DNA from 3 places in the Streptomyces sp. NRRL S-920 genome. Region 2 is predicted to be linked to each of the others. Evidence: riboswitches for the same ligand, from Rfam matches in the RefSeq annotation. Region 2 holds a riboswitch; each other region holds the start of a gene.

Region 1 (3,202 bases), on a different contig from region 2:
CAGACGGCGAGCGCCTGGGCGCGGCGCTTCACCTCCGTGCCGCGATTCTCGCTCAGTGCCTGCGCGGGGGTGCCGGGCAGGGTCGGGTCGGGGGTGAAGAGCCACTCGATCATCTCTTCGTCGGAGAAGCCGTCGTCCCTCAGGAGCGTCAAGGTGCCGACGAGGCCCTTGACGACCTTGTCGCCGTCGATGAAGGCGGCGGGCACCTGGAGCGTCCGGTTCTCACCACGGCGTACGGCGATCAGCTGGCCCTCCTTGACCAGCTGGCGCACGCGCGTGACCTCGACATCGAGCATTTCGGCGATGTCGGGGAGGTGGAGCCAGGCGGGGACGAGAGCGTCTGTCTTTGCGTCAATCTCGGTCACCGTCCCAGGGTATCTCCGGCCGGGGGTCCGGGCGCCTGCGCCGGTCAGGGGCGCTCTACAGTGCCGCCCTCTTGAGCGGGACCGAGGGGTCCGCTGCCAGGGCCGGGTCCAGGGGGGTGGCCGATTCGATCAGTTTGCGGCCCTGGGCCAGGTCCCTCGGGCGGCCCACCGCGAGGACCGCCACCAGGGCGCCCTCCCGCAGCCAGCACGCCGACCACGCCACGCCGGTGGGATCGCCCCGCCACACCAGTTCGTCGTCCGGCGCGTGATGGCCCGCGTACTGCACGAAGCGGCCGAACTGCTCCGACCAGAAGTACGGCACGGGGTCGTACACCGCGGGGGTGTCGCCGATGATGTTCGCCGCCACCGTGCGCGGGCCCTGGAGGGCGTTGTCCCAGTGGTGGACGAGCAGGCGCTCGCCGTACCTCCCCGAGGGGAAGGAGGCGCAGTCGCCGACCGCGTAGACGTCGGGCGCCGAGGCGCGCAGGTGGTCGTCGGCCACTACTTCGCGGTGGGCTCCGAGTTCGATGCCGGAGCCGGTCAGCCAGGCCGTCGCGGGCCGGGCGCCGATACCGACGACGACGGCGCCGGCGGGCAGGCGGGTCCCGTCGGCCAGGACCACCGCGCCCGGTTCGACGTGCTCCACGCGCGCGTGGGTGCGCAAGTCGGCTCCGGAGTCCGCGTACCAGCTCGCCATGGGGGCGGCGACGGCTTCGGGGAGCGCCCCGGCCAGCGGCCGAGGCGCGGCCTCGACCACGGTGACGGCACAGCCCGCCTCGCGCGCGGCGGTGGCGAACTCGGCGCCGATCCAGCCCGCCCCCACGACCACGATGTCGTGCTGCTCGGCGAGGACCGGCCGCAGCCGCGCGGCATCGTCCAGGGTGCGCAGGAGATGGACGCCGGGGACGCCTTCGGTACCCGGCAGCCGGATCGGTTCGGCGCCGGTCGCGAGGACCAGGACGTCGTAGGCGACGGGGCCGTCGGCCGTGTCCAGTTCGTGGTCGGCGGGGCGCACCCCGGTGACCTCGCGACCCAGGGTCAGGCCGATGCCGAGCGCCTCGAAGTCGATGTCGAACGCGGAGCCCTCCGCCTTGCCGAGCAGCACCGCCTTGGACAGCGGTGGTCTGTCGTACGGCTGGTGGGGTTCCGCGCCGATCAGGGTGACCGTGCCTGCGAAACCCTGCTCGCGCAGGGCCACGGCGGTCTGCACCCCGGCCATCCCGGCGCCGACGATGACGACATGCCGCTCCCCCTGCCGCTCCGCCCGCCCGCCCTGCCGCCCGCTCTGCCTCTGCTGCTCGCTCACCCGATCACTGTAGGGCTACTGCCGCCCGGGGCGACGGGCTAGGGTGGCCGGTGCAGAGCACTCGCGGGAGCCCGGACGCACCGGGCTGAGAGGGAGGCTGGACGGCCTCCGACCGTACGAACCTGATCCGGGTCATGCCGGCGAAGGGAGGGGCTGGACGCCCATGCAGCCATGTACACCACCGGTGGAAGCGAAGACTCCGCAAGACGTCCTCGTCGTAGGGGGCGGGATCATCGGCCTGGTCACGGCCTGGCGGACCGCGCAGCGCGGGCTCTCGGTCGCCGTCGTGGACCCCGAGCCCGGCGGCGGCGCCGCGCAGGTCGCGGCGGGCATGCTGGCCGCCGTCACGGAGCTGCACCACGGCGAGCAGACACTGCTCGGGCTCAACCTCGCGTCCGCGCGGCGCTATCCGGACTTCGCGGCCGAACTGGCCGAGGCGAGCGGCCGTGAGGTCGGTGATGCCGGTGACGCGGGCGGCCTCGGCTATCGCGCGTGCGGCACGCTCGCCGTCGCGCTCGACTCCGACGACCGCGCCCACCTGCGCGAACTGCACGCCCTCCAGCGCCGCTCCGGTCTTGAGTCGGAGTGGCTGAGCGGCCGCGAGTGCCGTCGTCTGGAGCCGATGCTGGCGCCGGGTGTGCGCGGCGGACTCCGGGTCGACGGCGACCACCAGATCGACCCGCGCAGGCTCGCGGCGGCGCTCCTGGTGGCCTGCGAGCGGGCGGGCGTGGTCTTCCACCGCGCGTGGGCCGAGCGGCTGTCGGTGGTACGGGACCGGGCCCGGGGCGTGGTCCTCGCGGACGGCACGGAGCTGCACGCGGCTCAGGTGGTGCTGGCGGCCGGCAGCCTCAGCGGGCGCCTCGCGGGCGTCCCCGACGACGTCCTGCCGCCCGTACGGCCGGTGAAGGGGCAGGTGCTGCGGCTGCGGGTGCCGAAGCCGTACGCGCCGTTCCTGAGCCGTACCGTGCGCGCGGTCGTGCGCGGCAGCCACGTCTACCTCGTGCCCCGCGAGAACGGCGAACTCGTCGTCGGGGCCACCAGCGAGGAGCTGGGCTGGGACACCACGGTCACCGCGGGCGGCGTCTACGAACTCCTGCGCGACGCCCACGAACTCGTACCCGGCATCACGGAACTGCCGCTGACCGAGACCCGCGCGGGTCTGCGCCCCGGCTCGCCGGACAACGCGCCGTTGCTCGGCCCGACGCGGCTGCCCGGCCTCCAGCTGGCCACCGGGCACTACCGCAACGGCGTCCTGCTGGCGCCCCTGACGGGCGACGTCATGGCGCACTGCCTGACCACCGGCGAACTGCCCGCCGAGGCACTTCCGTTCACGCCCGCGCGCTTCACCGCCCCGCCGCCCCCCATCCCCGCGCAGTCCTTCACGGAGCAACCCGCATGAGTACGCCTTTCCCCGCTTCGCTCTCCGTCTCCATCAATGGAGAAGTACGAGAGGTGGCCCCGGGCACCACGCTCGACGCCCTCGTCGCCACCCTCACCGCGGCGCCCTCCGGGGTGGCCGCCGCCCTCAACG
Region 2 (3,202 bases):
CGCGATGGCCGCGGGCGCGCTGTGCATGGAGTTCCTGATCGACGGCGGCACGTGGTGGCAGGGCCTGCTGATCGGTCTCGCGGTCGCGGCGAGCGCCACGCTCGGTGACCTCGGCGAGTCGATGATCAAGCGGGACCTCGGCATCAAGGACATGGGTACGCTGCTGCCGGGCCACGGCGGCATCATGGACCGGCTCGACTCCCTGCTGCCGACGGCGCCGGTGGTCTGGCTTCTGCTCGTGGTCTTCGTCGGGTCCGCCTGACCGACCGCACGGCCCGACCGCACGGCCGTCCGTATGGTCCTTGCTTAACCTTCTGACCTGCGCGTATGTGCGTAAGGGGCTCGTTGTCCACAGGGCGGCGGGCCCCTTGGCGTATGTCTGCGACACTGGAAGGACCATGCCTGTACCCGGAGAACTCACCTTCGTCGCGCCCCGCGGAGCCAAGAAGCCCCCGCGGCATCTCGCCGACCTCACGCCCGCCGAGCGCAAGGAAGCCGTCGCCGCCACCGGCGAGAAGCCGTTCCGCGCCAAGCAGCTCTCGCAGCACTACTTCGCGCGCTACGCCCACGACCCGGCGGAGTGGACCGACATCCCCGCCGGTGCGCGCGACAAGCTCCGGGAAGCGCTGCTGCCCGACCTGATGTCCGTGGTGCGGCACATCAGCTGCGACGACGACACCACGCGCAAGACGCTGTGGCGGCTCTTCGACGGCACGCTCGTCGAGTCGGTGCTCATGCGCTACCCCGACCGGGTCACCATGTGCATCAGCTCCCAGGCGGGCTGCGGCATGAACTGCCCGTTCTGCGCCACGGGCCAGGCCGGCCTCGACCGGAACCTGTCGACGGCCGAGATCGTGCACCAGATCGTCGACGGCATGCGGGCGCTCAGGGACGGCGAGATCCCCGGCGGGCCCGCGCGTCTGTCCAACATCGTCTTCATGGGCATGGGCGAGCCGCTGGCCAACTACAACCGCGTGACCGGCGCCATCCGCCGTCTCACCGACCCGGAGCCGGACGGCCTCGGGCTCTCGCAGCGCGGGATCACGGTGTCGACGGTCGGGCTCGTGCCCGCCATCCACCGGTTCTCCGACGAGGGCTTCAAGTGCCGCCTCGCGATCTCGCTGCACGCCCCGGACGACGACCTGCGCGACACCCTCGTGCCGGTCAACACCAAGTGGAAGGTGCGGGAGGTGCTTGACGCCGGCTGGGAGTACGCGGCCAAGTCCGGGCGCCGCCTCTCCATCGAGTACGCGCTGATCCGCGACATCAACGACCACGCGTGGCGCGGTGACCGCCTCGGCCGGCTGCTCAAGGGCAAGCCGGTGCACGTGAACCTCATTCCGCTGAACCCGACGCCGGGATCGAAGTGGACGGCCTCGCGGCCCGAGGACGAGAAGGCGTTCGTGGAGGCCATCGCCGCCCACGGGGTGCCGGTGACCATCCGGGACACCCGGGGCCAGGAGATCGACGGGGCGTGCGGTCAGCTCGCGGCCGCCGAGAGGTAGTCTGGCGGTCGTGCGCCTCGTACATGCGATCGCGTACTGCTCGTACACACATCTGCATATTCCGACAGGGGAGCGCCACAGCGCTGAGAGTGCGGCACCTTGGACAGGTGGGCCGCAGACCCTCTGAACCTCGCCCAGGTCATTCTGGGTAGGAAGTTCGGGCACGACTCAAGCTGTTGCGCCCTGCTCGCGGGCTTTCGCCGGCGGGCAGGGCCGCGTCTCTTCCTGGTCTCCCAGGAGGACATTCCAGTGAGCACCAAGAAGGTCACGTTCACCGCCGTCGCGGTGGGCATCGGGCTCGTCGCCGTCTCGGCGTGCGGCGGCTCCGACAGCGATTCCACGAAGGACGGCTCCAAGAGCGTCACGCTGATCAGCCACGACTCCTTCAACGTCTCCAAGGACGTACTGAAGGACTTCGAGAAGCGCTCGGGGTACAAGGTCACCGTCCTCAAGGACGGTGACGCGGGCGCCGCCGTGAACAAGGCGGTCCTCTCGAAGTACAACCCGCAGGGCGACGTCTTCTTCGGCGTCGACAACACGCTGCTCTCCCGCGCGCTCGACCACGGGCTCTTCCAGTCGTACGAGGCCAAGGGCTCGGACAGGATCAAGCCCGAGTTCCGCGTCGACGGGGGCAAGCACCGGGTGACGCCCGTGGACAGCGGCGACATCTGCGTGAACTACGACAAGAAGTACTTCGCCGACAAGAAGCTGGCGCCGCCGAAGTCCTTCGACGACCTCCTCAAGCCGCAGTACAAGAACCTGCTGGTCACCGAGAACGCCGCGACCTCGTCGCCCGGACTCGGCTTCCTGCTCGGCACCGCCGCGAAGTACGGCGACAAGGGCTGGGAGAGCTACTGGAAGAAGCTCGACGCCAACGGCGTGAAGGTCGTCGACGGCTGGGAGCAGGCCTACAACGAGGAGTTCTCCGGCTCCGCGGGCGGCAAGAAGGCCAAGGGCGACCGGCCGCTCGTCGTCTCCTACGCCTCCTCCCCGCCGGTCGAGGTGCTCTACGGCAAGCCGCAGCCGAAGCAGGCGCCGACCGGCGTCGCGACCGGCACGTGCTTCCGCCAGGTCGAGTACGCGGGTCTGCTGAGCAACGCCAGGAACCCCGAGGGCGGCAAGGCGCTCCTCGACTTCCTCGCGAGCGCGAAGTTCCAGCAGGACATGCCGCTGAACATGTTCGTGAACCCGGTGCGCGAGGGCGTCGAGCTGCCCGAGCTGTTCACGAAGCACGGGGTGAGGGTCGCCGCGCCCCAGACCATGGCCCCGAAGAAGATCGCCGACAACCGCGAGCCGTGGATCAAGTCGTGGACCTCGCTCGTACGGAAGTGACGAAGTCCCGCTCCCGCGCGGGCTTCGGTCGCGGAAGCGCGGCGCGGCTCGGTCTGATGGCCCTGCCCGTCGCGTTCTTCGCGGTCTTCTTCGCCTACCCGGTCTCGGCGATCGTCGCGCGCGGCCTGCACATCGGCGGGGTCTGGCGGTTCGGGCGGGTCGCGGAGGTGCTCGGGCAGTCCGACATCCGCCATGTCCTGTGGTTCACGACCTGGCAGGCGCTCGCCTCGACCGCGCTCACGCTGCTGATCGCGCTCCCCGGCGCGTATGTCTTCGCGCGCTTCGACTTCCCCGGCAAGCAGGTGCTGAGGGCCGTCGTGACCGTGCCGTTCGTGCTGCCGACGGTCGTCGTCGGCACGGCCTTC
Region 3 (3,202 bases), on a different contig from region 2:
AGGCCCTGATCAAGCTTCAGGTCGGCGCTGACCAGGCGCTGTTCCGCGTGGGCATTCCGCCGCTGCTCGCCTTCCTGGACCGTACGGACAAGTTGGTGCCGCTCGGACAGGAGCGCGCGCTCGCCGACTTCGATGCGCATCTGGACGAGACGCTCGACCGGATCCTGGCGGAGGAACAGAACGCGGGATGAGACCCGGGCTCAATGTGCCTATGCCAATGGCAGATTGGTGCATTTGAGGGCATCGCCAGGGCACCGCCACGGCCACCGGGGTGCCGTCTGCGCCTTCGGGACCGTTCCGGGGTCAGACCGTCAGACCGTCAAGCTGCCAGACCGCCAGACCGCCAGACCGCCAGACCGTCAGACCGTCAGGCCTTGCGGCGTCGGCCCTTTCCGCCGCGGGAGGAGCGGCGCGGCGGGGTGCCGGTGGCCGGGGCCGGGGCGCCGGGGCCGGTGGAGCGGTCGGCGGAGACGACCAGGGCGGCCAGCGCGGTCGTCACCGGCACGGAGGCGACCAGGCCGATCGAGCCGATCAGGGTCCGCACGATCTCCTCGGCGACCAACTCGCTGTTGGCGACCGTGCCCACGCTGGACTGCGCGATGGAGAAGAGGAGGAGCAGGGGCAGGGCGGCGCCCGCGTAGGCGAGGACGAGGGTGTTGACGACCGAGGCGATGTGGTCGCGGCCGATGCGGATGCCCGCGCGGTACAGGCCGCGCCAGCCCATGTTCGGGTTGGCCTGGTGCAGTTCCCACACGGCCGAGGTCTGGGTGACCGTCACGTCGTCGAGGACGCCGAGCGAGCCGATGATGACGCCCGCGAGCAGCAGGCCGCTCATGTCGATGGACGGGTACAGGCCGTGGATGAGGCCGGTGTTGTCGTCGGTGTTGCCGGTCAGCGCGGCCCAGCCGATGAAGAGCGAGCCGAGCAGGCCGATCAGCAGGAGGGAGATCAGAGTGCCGAGCACCGCGACCGACGTACGGGCCGTGAGGCCGTGGCAGAGATAGAGCGCGGCCAGCATGATGGCGCTCGCGCCGATCACTGCCACGACCAGCGGGTTCGAGCCTTGGAGGATGGCCGGCAGGATGAAGAAGGTCAGGACCAGGAAGCTGATGGCGAGGGCGACCAGGGCCATCACGCCGCGCAGCCGTCCCACCACGACGACGGCGAGCGCGAAGATGCCGGCGAGCAGCGCCATCGGGAGCTTGCGGTTCACGTCGGTGACCGAATACTGCAACCCCTCGGGCGCCTTGGGCTCGTAGGCGACCACCACCTCTTGGCCCTTGTGGAGTTGCCGGGGCGAGTCCGGCTGGATGATCTCGGTGAACGTGCGGCCCTTGTCCTTGCCGCTGCTCACCTCGATCAGCGCCTTCTTGCAGGTGCCCGTCGCCGAGGACTGGGCGGACCGGCCCTCGGGGGTGGAGGTGTCGCCGTTCGGCTGGGGCTGCGAGGGACTGAGGTCCTTGCAGGGCAGCTCCTGCACCTTCGTGACCTTCGCCGACTGCGTCTGCCGGTCGAAGCCGACGCCGGTCCGCTCGTGCGAGGGGGCGCCACCGGGCCAGAGCACCACCAGGCCCACGACGACCGCGGCGGCGAAGGGGATCAGCACCGCGGCGATGACCTTGCGCAGATGCTGGGAGACGGGAGCGGCCGGACCGTGGCTGTGGGCGTGCCCGTGGCCGTGCCCGTGGTCATGCCCGGGGCCGTCCGGGGGCGGGCCGGAGTGGGGCGGTTGCGCGGGCGGAGGCGGCGGCGGCGCTGTGGTGGTCACTGGCCGATCATCGCAAGAACGGAGGGGGCCCTCTGTTCAGCGCGCCCGAGATGACGCTAGCGTGGAGCCACCTTTGCAATCGCGGGAGCTCGGAGCACCGGGCTGAGAGGGCGCTGACCTCCGTACGAAACGGCACAATTCGTGCACGAGCCGTACGGGATCCGCTGCGTCGACCGCCGAACCTGTTACCGGGTAATGCCGGCGTAGGGAGTAGGTCTCATGACCACATCGGACGCACGCACGCCTGCCTCCAGCCAGGGCGAGTCCCTGAACGAGGCCGGGAAGTCCATCGGCTGGCACAAGGCGTACGTCGAGGGCTCGCGCCCCGACCTGCGCGTGCCGGTCCGCCAGGTGCACCTCACCAATGGCAAGGCCGTCACCCTGTACGACACGTCGGGTCCGTACACCGACCCGAACGCCGAGACCGACGTCCGCCGCGGACTGCCGCCGCTGCGGGAGAACTGGATCATCGCCCGCGGCGACACCGAGGAGTACGTGGGCCGCCCGCCGCGCCCCGAGGACGACGGCATCAAGCACACCTCGCCCCGTGGCGGCCTCAAGAACCTCGACGCGGTCTTCCCCGGCCGCCCCCGCCAGCCGCGCCGCGGCCGCCCGGGGCAGGCGGTGACGCAGCTCGCGTACGCCCGGCGCGGCGAGATCACGCCCGAGATGGAGTTCATCGGGATCCGCGAGAACATCGACCCCGAGATCGTGCGGGCGGAGGTCGCCGCGGGCCGGGCCGTGATTCCCGCGAACGTCAACCACCCGGAGATCGAGCCAATGATCATCGGCAAGAAGTTCCTGGTGAAGGTGAACGCCAACATCGGCAACTCCGCGGTCACCTCCTCCATCGAGGAGGAGGTGGACAAGATGACCTGGGCGACGAAGTGGGGCGCCGACACGGTCATGGACCTCTCCACCGGCCGCAACATCCACACCACCCGCGAGTGGGTCCTGCGCAACTCCCCCGTCCCCATCGGCACCGTGCCGCTCTACCAGGCCCTGGAGAAGGTCGACGGCCAGGCCGAGGCGCTGACCTGGGAGATCTACAAGGACACGGTCATCGAGCAGGCCGAGCAGGGCGTGGACTACATGACGGTGCACGCGGGTGTGCGCCTGCCGTACGTCCCGCTGACCGCCAACCGCAAGACCGGCATCGTCTCGCGCGGCGGTTCGATCATGGCCGCCTGGTGTCTGGCGCACCACAAGGAGAGCTTCCTCTACGAGCACTTCGAGGAGCTGTGCGAAATCCTCGCGGCGTACGACGTGACGTACTCGCTCGGCGACGGTCTGCGGCCCGGTTCGATCGCGGACGCCAATGACGAGGCGCAGTTCGCGGAGTTGCGCACGCTCGGGGAACTCAACACGATCGCCAAGCGTCACAACGTACAGACGATGATCGAGGGCCCCGGTCACGTCCCGATGCACAAGATC

What was found. Region 2 has a riboswitch for thiamine pyrophosphate ahead of IG54_RS0117835 (thiamine ABC transporter substrate-binding protein). Riboswitches for the same ligand answer to the same signal wherever they lie in the genome.
Region 1: it holds a riboswitch for thiamine pyrophosphate, as region 2 does, so the genes downstream of both, thiO (glycine oxidase ThiO) here and IG54_RS0117835 (thiamine ABC transporter substrate-binding protein) in region 2, are expected to answer to the same signal.
Region 3: it holds a riboswitch for thiamine pyrophosphate, as region 2 does, so the genes downstream of both, thiC (phosphomethylpyrimidine synthase ThiC) here and IG54_RS0117835 (thiamine ABC transporter substrate-binding protein) in region 2, are expected to answer to the same signal.

Annotation. Positions count from the first base shown of each region.
Region 1 covers NZ_JODF01000019.1:21,031-24,232, reverse strand. Annotated here, with positions in the region: gene IG54_RS0116390 (Rv2175c family DNA-binding protein) at 1-365, opposite strand, end outside; gene IG54_RS0116385 (FAD-dependent oxidoreductase) at 421-1,671, opposite strand; TPP riboswitch at 1,725-1,837, shown strand; gene thiO (glycine oxidase ThiO) at 1,835-3,070, shown strand; gene thiS (sulfur carrier protein ThiS) at 3,067-3,202, shown strand, end outside.
Region 2 covers NZ_JODF01000021.1:130,560-133,761, reverse strand. Annotated here, with positions in the region: gene IG54_RS0117845 (phosphatidate cytidylyltransferase) at 1-262, shown strand, start outside; gene rlmN (23S rRNA (adenine(2503)-C(2))-methyltransferase RlmN) at 399-1,505, shown strand; TPP riboswitch at 1,562-1,678, shown strand; gene IG54_RS0117835 (thiamine ABC transporter substrate-binding protein) at 1,755-2,837, shown strand; gene IG54_RS0117830 (ABC transporter permease) at 2,813-3,202, shown strand, end outside.
Region 3 covers NZ_JODF01000010.1:65,040-68,241, forward strand. Annotated here, with positions in the region: gene IG54_RS0109940 (SsgA family sporulation/cell division regulator) at 1-191, shown strand, start outside; gene IG54_RS0109945 (YibE/F family protein) at 368-1,768, opposite strand; TPP riboswitch at 1,840-1,995, shown strand; gene thiC (phosphomethylpyrimidine synthase ThiC) at 1,988-3,202, shown strand, end outside.